Regions from separate parts of the Arthrobacter sp. MDT1-48-3 genome, predicted to be linked through region 1. Evidence: riboswitches for the same ligand, from Rfam matches in the RefSeq annotation. Region 1 holds a riboswitch; the other holds the start of a gene.
What was found. Region 1 has a riboswitch for S-adenosylmethionine ahead of sfnG (dimethylsulfone monooxygenase SfnG). Riboswitches for the same ligand answer to the same signal wherever they lie in the genome.
Positions count from the first base shown of each region.

Region 1 (7,636 bases):
GCATGCGCGGCCCACGGACCGCGCACGCTCTCCGGTCCGCTACGGCCGTACGCGCGCGCTGGCGTTCGCGATCAGGTCCAGCGCCTGCTCGGGGAACCAGGCACCGGCCGCAGGATCCACGCGGCCCCACTCCGGGTCCACGCCCCCGTTGTCCGTCAGGCCGCGGCTGCACTCCCCGTCGGACTCTCCCGGGACCTTGATCCAGAGGAAGGCGTCGGCGAGTTCGTTGCCCGTGTCGGAGGTCGGGAGGTAGCCGAGTCCGCGGCCCGGAGGATTGCACCAGACCTGGGGATCCGGGTAGGCGCCCGACGGGACCCAGGGGCCCCGTCCGTTGCGGCTCGTGTCGATCACGAAGTGTGCGAGCTCGTCCGACGACGGTGCGTTCGGAGCACCGGCGACATGCTGCGCGTACCACGCGTCCGTCAGCCCCCAGGTGGAGAAATCGGCCGGCGAGGCCGGGTAGTACTGGCTGGCGCAGGATCCGTAGGCCCCGGGGTCGATCTCGGTGGCGTAGTGGATGCACTGCGACACCCAGCTGCCGAACTTCAGCTGCCGCTCGGTGAGCTCGTAGTTGGAGACGTTGAGGAAGAAGCCGTCGGCCTTCTGTACGCCGGCCTTCACGAGCCGGCTCGAGATCTCGCCCGTACCGAGCCAGGCGCTGTGGGTGCCGTCGAGGTAGACCTTGGTGTCGGGCAGTGCCTTGAGGCGGTCCACCGCGTAGTTGAGCATCTCGAAGCGTTCCGCTGCAGCGCTCGCGGCGTCCGCCTCTGCCGGCTGGCACCACTCGAGGGCGCCGTCGAGCCCGCGGTACCAGGGGATGATGCCGAGGCCGTCCGGTTCGAGGATCACCATCGCCGCCCTGTCCTGGATCCCGGCGGCGAGCGCGTCGATCCAGGCCTTGTAGCCGGCGACGTCGGTCGCGCCACCGGCGGAGTACTGCGAGCAGTCGCGGAACGGCAGGTTGTAGGCCGCCAGCACGGGGACCTGCCCCTTGCCCGCGGCGCGGTGCGTCGTGTTGCGCACCTGCTGGGTGACGGCCTTCGGATCGCTCCCGGTGACCCAGACGGCCTGCGGCGTCGAGACCATGGCACCAAGGCGGTCGGCGGTGGCACGATCACCCGAGGCTCGCAGGTCGGCGATCTGCCGGTGGGCCTCGTGGTAGTGGCTCTTCTCCGGGATGTAGAACCCGGTGGCCGTCGTTCCGTCCGGACGGTCCGGCCCACTCTTCTGGCCCTGGGCCACGGCGGGCAATGCGGAGAATGCGGTGGACGCGAGGACCCCGGCCAGGGCCAGGGTCATGGCGCACGTTCTGGAAATGCTGAGCATCATTGCTCCTCATGTCGATGGGTATCGGGCGGAGTAGCCCGAGCGGGAGACGCCGCTCATCCCCATGGAAGCGCTCCCACGGTCAGTCTTCGGTGGATCCCGGAACTTTGTCAAGGTACCCAGCACACTGATTGCTGCGGTGGGCTTCTCCACGCGGAGACACATTGTTTGGAACTGCGGCGCCTCTGGTGTCACACTCGTCGTGACCATCCCGAGCGGCTGAGAGATCTGGCTCACTGACGCCGCAGCAACCCTGGCCTCCGCGTCCCCGCGGCGACATTAGGGTGCTACTGCCAGACCGATGGAGGAAACCATGAGCGTCGCCGACCTTTCCACCCCTCTGAAATTCGCCTACTGGGTCCCCAACGTCAGCGGTGGCCTGGTCGTCTCGACCATCGAGCAGCGGACCAGCTGGGACTTCGACTACAACAAGAAGCTCGCGCGGATCGCCGAGGACGCCGGGTTCGAATACGCACTGTCGCAGACCCGCTACGCAGCGTCCTACGGTGCCGACAAGCAGCACGAGGCGACGAGCTTCTCCCTCGCCCTGCTGGCCGCGACCGAGAAGCTGAAGGTCATCGCCGCCGTCCACCCGGGCATGTGGCACCCCGGGGTGCTCGCGAAGTACATCATCACCGCCGACCACATCTCGAACGGCCGCGCAGCCGTCAACATCGTCTCCGGCTGGCTGAAGGACGAGTTCATCAACTTCGGCCTCGACTGGCTCGAGCACGACGAGCGCTACGTCCGCACCGAGGAGTTCATCCGCGTGCTGCGCGGACTGTGGACGGAGGAGGGCTACAGCCAGGACGGCAAGTACTACACCATCAAGGACTTCACGCTGAGCCCGGCCCCGGTTGCCGTGCCGGGCCGCCCCCACCCCGAGATCTTCTTCGGCGGGAACTCGACGGCGGCCCAGGCGACGGCCGGCCGCGTGGCGGACTGGTACTTCTCGAACGGGAAGGACCTCGAAGGCTTCAAGGACAACATCGCCGGCGTCCGGGCCTCCGCCGAGCAGGCCGGCCGCCGTCCCCGCTTCGGGCTGAACGGCTTCGTGATCGCCCGCGACTCCGAGAAGGAGGCCCGCGACACGCTCCGCGAGATCGTCGAGAAGGCCCACCGCCCCGCCGTCGAGGGATTCCGCAACGCCGTCCAGGAAGCCGGACCGTCCACGAAGGACGGCAAGGGCATGTGGGCCGACTCGACGTTCGAGGACCTCGTGCAGTACAACGACGGCTTCAAGACCCAGCTCATCGGCACGCCCGAGCAGATCGCCGAGCGCATCGTGGAGTACAAGAAGATCGGCGTGAACCTCCTGCTCACCTGCTACCTCCACTTCCAGGAGGAGGTGGCGGCGTTCGGCACGGACATCCTCCCCATCGTGCGTGAACTCGAGGCCGACGCCGCCCGTGCCGCGGGAGTGGAATTCGATCCGGACGGCACACTCGCCGTCCCCAGCAAGGCAGGTGTCTGATGGCAGAACGTTCCTTCGGTTTCCGTACGCGCGCACTCCACGCCGGCGGCACTCCCGATGCCACCCACGGCGCGCGCGCCGTCCCGATCTACCAGACGACGTCCTTCGTCTTCAAGGACACCAACGACGCCGCCAACCTGTTCGCGCTGCAGAAGTACGGCAACATCTACTCGCGCATCGGCAATCCCACGGTCGCGGCGTTCGAGGAGCGCATCGCCTCCCTCGAGGGCGGCATCGGGGCGGTGGCGACGGCGTCGGGCATGAGCGCCGAGTTCATCACCTTCGCCGCGCTCTGCCAGGCGGGCGACCACGTCGTGGCCGCATCGCAGCTGTACGGCGGAACGGTCACCCAACTCGACGTCACGCTGCGCCGCTTCGGCATCGAGACCACCTTCGTCCCCGGGACCGACCCCGCGGACTACGCGGCCGCCATCCGCGAGAACACCAAGGCCGTCTACGCCGAGGTCATCGCGAATCCCTCGGGTGAGATCGCCGACCTCGCAGGCCTGGCGAAGGTGGCCCACGACGCCGGGATCCCCTTCATTGTCGACTCGACGCTCAGCACGCCCTACCTCGTGCGGCCCATCGAGCACGGAGCGGACATCGTGATCCACTCGGCCACCAAGTTCATCGGCGGGCACGGCACCACCCTGGGCGGCGTCATCGTGGAGAGCGGCCGGTTCGACTGGGGCAACGGCAAGTTCCCCATGATGACCGAACCGGTCCCCTCCTACGGCAACATCCAGTGGTGGGCGAACTTCGGCGAGTACGGCTTCCTGACGAAGCTCCGCACGGAGCAGTTGCGCGACATCGGGCCGTCGCTGTCGCCGTCGTCGGCGTTCCAGCTCCTGCAGGGCGTGGAGACCCTCGCGCAGCGGCTCGACGAACACCTCGAGAACGCGCAGGCCGTCGCGGAATGGCTGCAGGCCGATCCGCGCGTCGAGTACGTCAACTACGCCGGTCTTCCCACCCATGTCCACCACGAGCGTGCGAAGACGTACCTGCCGCAGGGCCCCGGCTCCGTGTTCAGCTTCGGCATCAAGGGCGGCCGCAAGGCGGGCCAGAAGTTCATCGAGTCGCTGCAGCTCGCCTCGCACCTCGCGAACGTGGGCGACGCGCGCACCCTCGTGATCCATCCGGGCTCGACGACCCACCAGCAGCTCTCCGCCGAGCAGCTGGTGGCGGCGGGCGTCCCCGAGGACCTCGTGCGCATCTCTGTGGGCCTGGAGGACCTCGACGACATCCTGTGGGACCTGGACCAGGCCCTCGACATCGCCGTGGATTCCTCCGACGCGGAGTTCGACGAGCTCCCGCAGGAATCCGCCGGGGAGAACGACGACGACCCGTCGGCAACGCGGGCAGTAGGAGTGGGAGCATGAGCGGCACGGACGCACCGGCACGGACCTGGGAGGGACCATCGGCCCCTGAGCGCCTCAGTCTGCTGAGGAATGCGCGGTCGGTGGCGATCGTCGGCGCATCGGACAAGCCCTCCCGGGCCTCCTACTTCGTGGCGACCTACCTGCAGTCCTCCTCGCCGTACCGCCTGTACTTCGTGAACCCTGTGGCCAAGGAGATTCTCGGGCAGTCCGCCTACGCGTCGCTCGCGGACCTCCCGGAGGTGCCCGACGTCGTCGACGTGTTCCGCAAGCACGACGACCTGCCCTCCGTGCTGCAGGAGACGCTCGCCGTCGGAGCGAAGACCCTGTGGCTGCAGCTGGGCTCGTGGCACGAGGACGTGGCCCGGGAGGCGCAGGGCGCCGGCCTGAACGTCGTGATGGACCGCTGCATCAAGATCGAGCACGCACGCTTCCACGGCGGGCTCAACCTGGCGGGCTTCAACACCGGCGTCATCTCCTCGAAGCGGCAGATCACCTCGTAGGGCGCCGCCCCCTCCCAGGCCTCGATCCCGGTCAACGGGAACTGTTGGACATCGCCTCTGATCGGGATCCGACCTCGGGAACGGCCGCCTCAGGCACCGCGACCTCGGCACCGGAGCTGTCCGGCGCTGCAGCGTCCGCCGGCCCGACGGGGTCCACCGGCAGCACGTCCTCCGGAGCCGGTCCGACCGGGAGGTCCACCGGCAGGACGTCCTCCGGAGCCGGTCCGACCGGGAGGTCCTCCGGGACCGGATCGGCGGGGAGCTCCCCCATCTCAGGGCCGACCGGGAGCCCCGGTACCGGGTCGTCGGGATCGAGGAGCGCATCGGCCGGGAACAGGGCGGACCGATCGGGGTCCAGGGTGATCGGCGCGTCGAGGAGGAACGTCGTGTCGGCAGGACCGGCCGGTGCGCGGAGCCACGACCTGCGGTGGCCGGCAGGAGCCGGGGTGTCACCGCTGATCGTCTCCGGAGCCGTGACCGTGGTCTCCTTCGTCAGGCTCCTGTCCTGCACCTGACCGGGTGTGACCCGGCCCGGTGCCAGACCGGGTTTCTCCCGGACCGGCCGGAGCGGGGTCGTGCGCTGGCCGGGCGTGGCCCTGCCCGGTGCTGCATGGCCGGGCTTCTCCGGATCGGGTCGGCCGGTCGTGCCGGGTACCGTTCCGGTCGCGGGCCGCGTCACCGGGGCCGCGGGCTGCCGCGGACCGTCCGGCCTCCGGGACGCAGAGTCCGCAGGGCGTACCGTGCCGGCCGGTGGCCGGGCTGCCGGTACGACGGCCGGCGCCGGTAAAGCAGCGGCGGCTTCATCCACCTCGGGCGACGCAGGAGCGGGAGCCGGCATGAGGGCACCACCGGCGTCCGCAGGGGCGGACGCCGCCGGGCCGGAGGCGGACGGCGCCGGGACGTGAGCGGGAGCGGGAGCGGGCACCGCCGGGACGACGGCGGAACCATGCCCCGCGTCGGCGAGCGGTTCAGGAGCGGGTTCGGCCCGGTCGACGTCGTTGCGGACGGTGAAGCGGGTGATCGAGACGACGGCGTCGTCGAACCCCTCCCGGAGGTGGAGCGTCCCCGCCGCAACACCGGACATGCCCGCGCCCATGGAGACGGCGAGCGCCCCACCGAGGAACGTGATGCGGCGCTTGTTCCGGCGCCCCTGCGGCGCCCTGCCGCCGTCAGCCATCAGCCGGGCGAGTTCCGCGGACGCATCGGGTGCGGGCCCGGCGCCGAGGTCGCCGATCTCCCGGACGGCGCGGACGAGTGTCGGTTCCGCGGGAATGCCGGCCTCGTCGAGGAGTCGCTGCACGGGGTCCGGCGGCGGGGTGTCACGTCCAGTCATGGCGTTTCCGATTCCTCAGGTCGAACGATTTCCTTCAGCTTGAGCAGTCCCCGCCGTTGCAGCTGCTTCACCGATCCTGCGGACCTGCCCAGGATCTCCGCGACCTGTTCGATCGGCAGCTCCGCGACGATGCGCAGCAGGAGGACGTCGCGCTGCTCGGCGTTGAGCTGGTCCAGCATGCCCCGTGCACCTCCCACACCGAGGTTCCCCAGCGCCACCCTCTCGGCGGAGTCGGTGAGCCGGGTGTCGACGTCGGCCTCGTAGCCCACGAGCGCCGGCGCCCTCGTCCGCTTCCTCACCTCGTCCACGTACCGGGCATGTGCCACGGAGTAGGCGAAGGTGCGGAGCCCCTGGAGTCCGCCGGAGACGGAATCCAGCTTCGAGAAGACCGTGAGGAACACCTCCTGCGTGAGGGCCTCCGGGTCGTCCGAGCCGCGCCCCGCGAAGTACCCCAGCACTCCCGGGCTCAATGATCGGTAGATGCTGGAGAAGGCCGCCGGATCGCCTGCTCGAGCGCGGAGGAGCGCATCATCTGGCAGGGGTGTGGCCACGGACTGTTCCTTGTTCGAGCGGGACGGCGACACCATCGTAACCATCGCCCTCCGCCCGTGGACGCCGGCCCTCCCGGGCCTGCGGCAAAGAGAAGGCCGCACCGAGACCTGTTGGGGGAAAGGTCTCGGTGCGGCGCTTACACAGGGGTAATCGATGGGCGGGGCGGGAAAGTTACGCCCCCTCCGATTTTTCTTCTCCGGCCTACTTCAGGGCGTTGGAGGCCCGGCGCTTGTTGAAGACGTCGAAGCCGACGGCGAGCAGGAGCACCATGCCCTTGATGAACTGCTGGACATCGATGCCGACGCCGAGCAGGGACATGCCGTTGTTGAGCACGCCCATGATGAGGCCGCCCGTGATGGCTCCGATGACCGTTCCGACGCCACCGGTCACGGCCGCGCCGCCGATGAACGCCGCGGCGATCGCGTCGAGCTCGAAGAGGTTTCCCGCTCCCGGACCGGCGGAGTTGAGGCGACCGGTGAAGATGAGCCCTGCCAGGGCCGCGAGCACACCCATGTTGACGAAGAGCATGAAGTCGATACGCTTCGTGTTGATGCCGGAGAGCTGTGCTGCCTGGAGGTTGCCTCCGACGGCGTAGATGTGGCGCCCGAAGACGCTGTTGCCCATCACGGCGCTGTAGCCCACGATCAGGATGCCGAGGACCACGAGCACGATCGGCGTGCCGCTGCGCGAGCTCGCCAGAAGGTAGGTGAGGCCGAGGATGATCACGACGATGAAGGCGAGCTTGGTGAAGAACCAGGCCGCCGGCTCGTCCTCGAGCTTCAGGCGTGCGCGGGTGGCGCGTCCGCGGAGCTGGGTGATGGTGAGGAGGGCGACGGCCACCAGGCCGAGGACCACCGTGGTCCAGTCCAGAAGGTTGGTCTCCGCCGGGAACAGCCCGGGGAAGAGGAAGCCGCCGCCGAGCTGGCGGTACTCCTCGGGGAAGCCGGTGATGCGCTGGTTCTCGAGCACGATCTGGGTGAGTCCACGGAACACGAGCATGCCGGCGAGTGTGACGATGAACGCGGGGATGCCCACGTAGGCCACCCAGAAGCCCTGCCAGGCCCCTACCAGT
Region 1 covers NZ_JBTNDL010000003.1:294,877-302,512, reverse strand. The annotation lists gene ACX80L_RS09120 (glycoside hydrolase family 6 protein) at 40-1,299, opposite strand; SAM riboswitch class I at 1,530-1,634, shown strand; gene sfnG (dimethylsulfone monooxygenase SfnG) at 1,628-2,800, shown strand; gene ACX80L_RS09110 (O-acetylhomoserine aminocarboxypropyltransferase/cysteine synthase family protein) at 2,800-4,179, shown strand; gene ACX80L_RS09105 (CoA-binding protein) at 4,176-4,679, shown strand; gene ACX80L_RS09100 (hypothetical protein) at 4,711-6,012, opposite strand; gene ACX80L_RS09095 (RNA polymerase sigma factor) at 6,009-6,563, opposite strand; gene mmsB (multiple monosaccharide ABC transporter permease) at 6,766-7,636, opposite strand, start outside.

Region 2 (7,636 bases), on a different contig from region 1:
CCGGCTGTCGACCGCAGTACGTCCGGCACAGCTGAAAGCGAAGCATGCAGGCGCGTCACCGGACGACGACGACGTTGCCTCGCGCATGGTGCAGGACGGCATGGACCGTGGAACCGAGCCGTACTCCCAGGGTATTGGTGCCCTTTGCGCCGAGGACGACGACGGCGGCGTTCCGTGCCTCCTCGAGGATGAGTCCCGGCACGGAACGCGCCACGACGAGGTCCCGGGTCACGGCGATACCCGTATGCTCGCTGAGCAGGGCGGAGGCCCGCTCCAAGGCCTCGTCCCCCACCGCGGATACCGGGCCGGAGGGTGCGTGCCTGCGGTGCTGCTGGACGTGCAGGAGCCGCACCGACGTCCGCAGGCTTGCCGCGAGATCGGCCGCCACGGCCACGGCTCTCTCACTCTCCGGCGATCCGTCGACGGCGACCAGGACGGCGTCGTGGTCGGCGCGGGCCTCGCGGACGACGACGACGGGGCAGGACGCGCTGGACGCGAGATGGAAGCTCACCGATCCGACCAACAGGCCCGCGAAACCGCCGAGTCCGCGGGTTCCGGTGACCAGGAGCGAGGCTTGCTGAGAAAGCGCGGTGAGGTTCCCGGCCGGTAGTCCGACGATCAGGCGCCTCCGCACATCCAGGTGTGGTTCCGCCTCCGCGGCGAGATCGCGGCCTTCGTCGGCGAGCTTCTCCGCCTCCCGGCGCAGGCCGCTGTCCTGAACGCCCGTCACGGGCCCGAGGTCATGGGTGAAGAGGGGCCACACCCAGCAGTGCACGACGACGAGCCGAAGCTGTGCCGCCAAGGCGTAGTGGGCCGCCCAGAGGACCGCGCGCTTCGCGCCGTCCGAGCCGTCGTACCCGACGACCACGGGTTTGCGCTGGACCTGACCCGCGCTGGTGTCGGCATCCTCGGTGCCCGGGATCATGCCGGCACCATGAGGGGTCGCGAAGCGGAGGGCTCACCGTCGACTCGAGGCAGACGGGGTGAAGTGGGCGTGTCCATGGTGGTGTCCTGCTCCCTGGGTGCGGCAATCTCCTAGGCGTTCATCGTCGGCCGGGCCGGTGCGCAGAGATAGGGCCGAAAGTCCCATCTCCTCTTCCGGGTCCTTGGACCCTGCTGCGACAGGGGGCGGCAGGTGATGATGGTGCGGGTGCAGGACGCGCTCAGCCGGTCGGAGCCCGGCCTTTCAGAGGAGTCGGACATGGACAAGGCCGAAGGTGACATACAGGACCGACGGATCACGGTGTTCCTCCTCGACGATCACGAACTCGTGCGACGGGGATTGAGGGAGTTGCTCGAGGGCGAGGGCTTCACCGTGGTCGGTGAATCGGGCTCCGCAGAGGAGGCTGCCCGGAGGATCCCCGCCCTGTCACCGGACGTCGCGATCCTCGACGCGAGGCTGCCCGACGGTACGGGGATCGAGGTGTGCCGGGACGTGCGCTCGATCGATTCCTCGCTGTCGTGCGTGATCCTGACGAGCTACGACGACGATCAGGCGGTGCGCGGCGCCGTGTTGGCGGGGGCGTCCGGCTACATCCTGAAGGAGATCCTGGGCTCGGACCTGATCGAGAAGATCCGTCGCGCAGCGTCGGGTGAATCCCTGTTCGCAGCAGGCGTGAAGGAACGGATCATCGCCGGGCTTCGTGATGCTCCGGTCGAGGATCCGCGGCTGGCGGGACTGACGAGCCAGGAGAAGAAGGTCCTGGCTCTCATCGGCGCCGGCCTGACCAACCGGGAGATCGGCGCAGAACTGTTCCTGGCCGAGAAGACCGTGAAGAACTACGTGTCGTCGCTGCTGTCGAAGCTCGGCTTCCAGCGCCGCACGCAGGCGGCGGTGTTCATCTCGAGGCCGGCGGAACCGAGATACCGCTAGCAGCCAGGGGGATCTCGAGGTGGACGTCGGTCCCTCCACCCACGGTGCTGGTGATGGACACCGTGCCCTCGCACAGTTCGGCGCGACGCTTCATGTTGGCCAGTCCGCTCGTCCGGCTGGGGTTCTCGAACCCGCGGCCGTCGTCGGTGATCCTCAACTCGAGGCGTCCGCACCGTGCACGCAGGATCACGGTGATCGTGCGCGCCTCGGCATGACGCAGCGCATTGGCCAGCCCCTCGAGCAGCACGGCCCGCACATGGTCGGCTCGCTCGTCGTCCACTGACGTATCCAGGGGGCCGGAGAGTTGCAGGACCGGGTCGAGGTCGTGGCCGTCGAAGGCATCGGCGACGAGGGAGAACACCGTGGAGGTGAAGGTCGGGGCGACCTGCGGGACGGAGCGGAGCGAGTAGATGGTGTCGCGCAGCTCCCTGATCGTCGCATCCAGTTCCTTCGTCACTGCCGAGATGCGGTTCAGCGCTTCCGCATCCGGAGTGTACTTCCGCAGGCTCTGAATGCTCAGGCCGGCCGCGAAGAGCCGCTGGATGACCAGGTCGTGCAGGTCTCGGGCGATCCGGTCCCGGTCGCCGAAGACAGCTTCCTGTTCCCGCTGCCGGTGGATCCGCAGCAGTTCGAGGGCCAGGGACACATGGGAGGCGAAGGTGCGCATCATCCCGTGATCGACATCCGAGAAGGGCGTCGCGCCGGGCGGGCGGCCGATGACGAGGAAACGCCGGTCCCCCGCGCCGGCGAGCCTGCAGCACAGTGCCGTCCCGATGGTGCCTGCCGCAGCCCCGGGGAGTACCGCCGCGACGTCCTCAGCATTCAGCAGGACCGGTGACAGGGTGGTCGGCAGCCGGTCCATCAGTCCGGCATCGTGGCTTCGTCGTCCCAGGAGGGCCGCGGCCTCGACGCCGTCGACGGCTTCGCAGATCATCTCCCGTTCGTTGCCGAACGTCCTGAGGACGGCGGCGAGGATACTGTGCGAGGCGTCGAGTGCATGGGTAGCGATGATCTCGAGGTCATTGCTGGATCCGTCGTGCTCCCCGAGGAGTTCCCTCACCGCGTTGAGCCCGCCTTCCAGCCATCGTGTCCGCCGGTTCGATTCCTCGAAGAGGCGCGAGTTCTCTATCGCGACGCCCGCGGCGGAGGCGAGCGAGACCACGAGCTGCTCATCTGCGGCGGAGAAATCCGTCCCCCCGTTTTTCTCCGTCAGGTACAGGTTGCCGAACACCCGGTCATGGATGCGGATCGGCACGCCCAGGAACGAAGTCATCTGAGGGTGATCGGCCGGGAATCCATAGGCGAGGGGGTGCTCGCGCAGATCCGAGAGACGGACGGGGTGCGGCTCGGTGATCAGCAATCCCAGGACGCCGTGCCCCGTCGGGAGCGGACCGATGCGCCGAATGTCCTCCTCCTCGAGACCGACGGTGATGAAGTGGCTGAGCATCCGGTCCGGACCGACGACGCCGAGGGCACCGAAGCGTGCATCGACCAGCTGACACGCCGCTTCGATGACACGTTCCAGGACGGTGTCGAGTCCCAGGTCGTCCGCGATGGCAGCGAAGGCAGCCAGGAGGTTCTCCACCCCCGCCGGAGCCGGTGGTTGCACAACCGCGCCCAGGGGCGGCTCCTCAGGGTAGGTGACCATGCCGCACGCTCCGTCGATCAGGACGAGACCTCATCGTTGGACGATAACAGGGTCGGCGGGCCCCGGTCGGCGTGGCGCCCGCTTCGTACTCCCGGTCCATGGACGCAGGACCTGCACGGACCGACGCTCGTGCTGCTCACGAATGCTGGGATCTGCTCCGAGGCGCTCCCGTCGGGTGCTGGGCGGATGCCGCCGCCGGTCCGGCTGATGGAGGGCACATCAGGGTCTTGCGGCCCTGATGCATGCCTCGGACGCACTCACGCCGTCGCAATGCTGGGCGTTGGTGACCACGCAGTCGACGGGGCGGCTGAGATTCTTCCGGGATGGGCTGCTGGAGATCTTCCCCGTCAACTACTTCGTGCTCGATGAGCGCGTGTACGTCAGGACCAGGGCCGACGGCATCATCGCCACCAGCCATCTGGAGCACGCTGCAGTCCAGACCCATTCCACGGACAGGACCACGCAGAGCGGTTGGACCGTCCTGGTGAACGGGCCGGCGGCCCGCGTCGAAGATCCTGAACTCCTCACCACGTTGTGGGGTACAGCAGCCGAGGAGCCGTGGGCGCCCGGCCTGCGCGACCTGTTCTTCGCCCTGACGCCCGCACATGTGCGCGGGCGCCGCCTGCACACCACCCACTAGTCGCTGTCGGGTACGGGCAGCCTGTCCGACGCTCACCCGATCGGCCGTGCTCGGTCCCGGTGCGCCTGCTGCGGCCGCCGCCATCGGCCTCTATCGGCAGCGGCGACGCAGGTCTACCGTGAGTGCATGTCGAGCCCTCCCGTATCCCCGGCCAACCACGACACCGATGCGACCGGCGTGCTCATGCGGGACGTGATGGGGCAACTGCTCCAGAAGCTGAGATACGAGCCGACCGCGAAGCGCGTCCGCGCCACGCTCGGCGGACAGACTGTCGTGGACACGACGCACGCGATGCTCGTGTGGGAGCCGCGCAGGGTCGTGCCCGGGTACGCCGTCCCGTACCAGGACATCCGCGCCGAGATCTCGCCCCGCACCCCACCGCCACCCGAGAACGGTCCGGTCGGATTCATGCTGCCCGACCTGTCGACGATTCCCGTGTTCGACCCGCGTATCCCCTTCGACGTGCGCACGACCGCGGGCGAGCCGGTCGGGATACGCGTCGCTGGAACGGAGGCCGTCGCGTCCGGATTCCGCGCACGCGACCCCGGCCTCGACGACTACGTGATCCTCGCATTCGCCGACTTCGACAGCTGGTTCGAGGAGGACGACGAGATCATCAGCCATCCGCACGACCCGTACGGCCGCATCGACATCCGAGGCACCTCCCGACACGTGCAGCTGATGCTCGACGGACACATCCTCGCCGACACCACCCGGGCGCGGATGCTGTTCGAGACGACCCTGCCCGCCCGGTACTACCTTCCGGTCGAGGACGTCGTGGCGCCGCTCGAGCCCAGCTCGACACGGTCCATGTGCTCGTACAAGGGCTACGCGACCTGGTACTCCGCGATGGTGGGAGACAGGAGGGTGGATGACATCGCGTGGCAGTACGAACACCCCCTGAGTGACGCGGCCGAGGTGCAGGGCTACGTCGCGTTCCTCGACGAGCGGCTCGATCTCGTCATCGACGGCGAGCAGCAGGAACGTGCCCTCACCCCGTGGTCGTGATATCGGTGGTCGTGTCACGGGCGGTGATCGACGTCGGCACGTCGCGTCGGCGGTGACCTGAGCACCCGGGGTGACGTGGGCTTCCCCGCCGAGGACCGTCGCGGTCTCAGGCCTGCCGCGGCGTCAAGGGTCTCCGCACCCCCCGGTCCTGTCCGGGAAGGCCCAAGGCACCGGCCGTGCCGACTATGCTCGCGCCATGGACCAGCAACTGCACTTCGTCACGGTCGCCACCCGCGACCTCGACGCCGCGCGATCGTTCTACAGCGGATTGGGCTGGTCCCCTGCGCTCGACGTCCCGGAGGAGATCATCTTCTACCGGGTGGCGCCCGGTCTGCTCCTGGGGCTGTTCCGCTCCGACAAGTTCGCGCAGGACGTCGGGCTCGCTGCGGCGCCCGTACCGTCCGGGATGACGCTGTCGCACAATGTCGGCAGCCCCGACGAGGTCCGCCGGCTGGTGGCCAGGATGGCGGACGCCGGCGGGACCATCCTCAAGGAGCCCCGCGACGGCTCCTTCGGGGGCATCTTCCACGCCCTGGTCCGGGATCCGAACGATGTCGTCTGGGAGATCGCCTTCAACCCCGGCTGGCGGATCGACGACGACGGGGGCGTCGTCATCGGCTGATGCCGGAATCAGGTGCGGCACCGGCTCCCCTGCTGTCGTATTCCCTGTCCGCCAGGTATTCGACGGGACACTGCGCGGGTATCGCAGGTCCCGGTCATATTTCTTCTTATTCGCAGGACCGCCCGTCTCCCTGCCTATATTGAATCCAGCTTCAAGAGATGCGGTCGGAAAGCTCCGACTGGACCGCACACCAACCCCATGTTCCTGGGTGGTTCGGATGACGAAGCGGCCTTCGCCATGGCACGTGAGTGCCCGTCCGGCGCGGGCAAGAGCACACCGAAAGGCACTCCCGTGAGCTGTAACGCCCTCCCCCTCCCTTAGCAGGCCCTGCGCGTCCAGCGCATCCTGTTGCTCCTTTCTCCCCTTTTCCGGTGAATTCCGCCGTGCGCGGCACCGGACCCCTCAGAGGAATTCTCCATGAATGCATCCGTAATTCCCCCTGCCCGGAATCACCGGCCGGTCCGCCGGCTCACCACGTTATCGGCCGTCGCCCTGGTGGCCCTTGTCAGTGGCTGCGCCGGGCCGGCGGCCTCCACCTCGGAGGCGGCCGGTGAGCCCGTGTCCGGAGGGGTCCTGGACGTGTCGATCTCGGCCGAACCGGGGTGCCTCGACGGCCACGGCATCTCGGCGACCCAGCAGCAGTTCCTGGGACGCCTGATCTACGACAACGTGGTGACGCTGGACGAGAACGGGGACATCGCGCCCTACCTCGCGGAATCATGGGACATCTCGGAGGACGGCAGGACCTACACCTTCCACCTCAAGGAGGGCGTCACCTTCAGCGACGGCTCGCCGTGGAACGCGGAGGTCCTCGGCCAGAACTTCGAGCACATGCGGGACCCCGCGACGAAGTCACCGCTCGCCGCCGCGTACATCGCCCCCTACGTGGACGGCACGGTCCTGGACGAGTACACCTTCGAGGCCCACCTCGAATACCCCTACACCCCGTTCCTCTACACCCTCGCGCAATCCTGGCTCGGGATGAACTCGGGCAAGGCCATCGCGGAGGCTCCCGAGACCCTGTGCCAGCAGCCGATCGGGACCGGCCCCTTCACCGTCGCGGACTACCAGCCGGGCCAGAGCATCACCTACACGAAGCGCGAGGGCTACGACTGGGCGCCGGAGTGGCTCGAGGGTGACGGCGAGGCATATCTCGACGGCATCGAGGTGACCCTCGTCGGCGAGCCGGTGATCCGGCACCAGTCCCTCGTCTCCGGGCAGTACGACCTGACCGAGAACCTCGCGCCCCAGAACGCGGCGGCTGTCCAGGCAGACCCGAACTTCACCTACGAGAACCTCCCCCGCACCGGCAGCCCCTACGTGCTGAGCTTCAACCTCAGCCGCGCGCCGTTCGACGACCTCGCCGTCCGCCAGGCCTTCGCCGCCGCCGTGGACACCGCTGCGGTCACCGAGAGCCTGGGCTTCGGCACCTACACGCCGATCGACGGGTTCCTCTCGAAGGAGAGCAAGTACTACGACCCGACCGTCGAGGGGACGCTCACCCACGATCCCGAGCGCGCGAACCAGCTGCTCGACGACGCAGGCTGGTCCGAGCGCGACGGCGAGGGCTTCCGCACGAAGGACGGCCGACGGCTGGTCGTCGAGGTACCGACGGTGGAGAGCTCGACGCCGAGTCCCCTGCTGGTCCAACTGCAGGGCGAGGCCCGCAAGGTCGGCTTCGACCTCCAGATCATCCAGCTGCCGCAGGCGCAGCTCAGCGAATTGCGCTACGCCGGTGACTACGACGCGCTGGCCGGCGTGTGGCACACCAACACCACCGACGTCCTGTTCATCCGGTACCACTCCTCGGAGATCACCGGCGAACGGATCGGCCAGAACTCGTCC
Region 2 covers NZ_JBTNDL010000014.1:48,797-56,432, reverse strand. The annotation lists gene ACX80L_RS17600 (universal stress protein) at 56-925, opposite strand; gene ACX80L_RS17595 (response regulator) at 1,202-1,873, shown strand; gene ACX80L_RS17590 (GAF domain-containing sensor histidine kinase) at 1,839-3,521, opposite strand; gene ACX80L_RS17585 (pyridoxamine 5'-phosphate oxidase family protein) at 3,760-4,161, shown strand; gene ACX80L_RS17580 (DUF427 domain-containing protein) at 4,288-5,169, shown strand; gene ACX80L_RS17575 (VOC family protein) at 5,366-5,791, shown strand; SAM riboswitch class IV at 5,941-6,069, shown strand; gene ACX80L_RS17570 (ABC transporter substrate-binding protein) at 6,209-7,636, shown strand, end outside.
Region 2: it holds a riboswitch for S-adenosylmethionine, as region 1 does, so the genes downstream of both, ACX80L_RS17570 (ABC transporter substrate-binding protein) here and sfnG (dimethylsulfone monooxygenase SfnG) in region 1, are expected to answer to the same signal.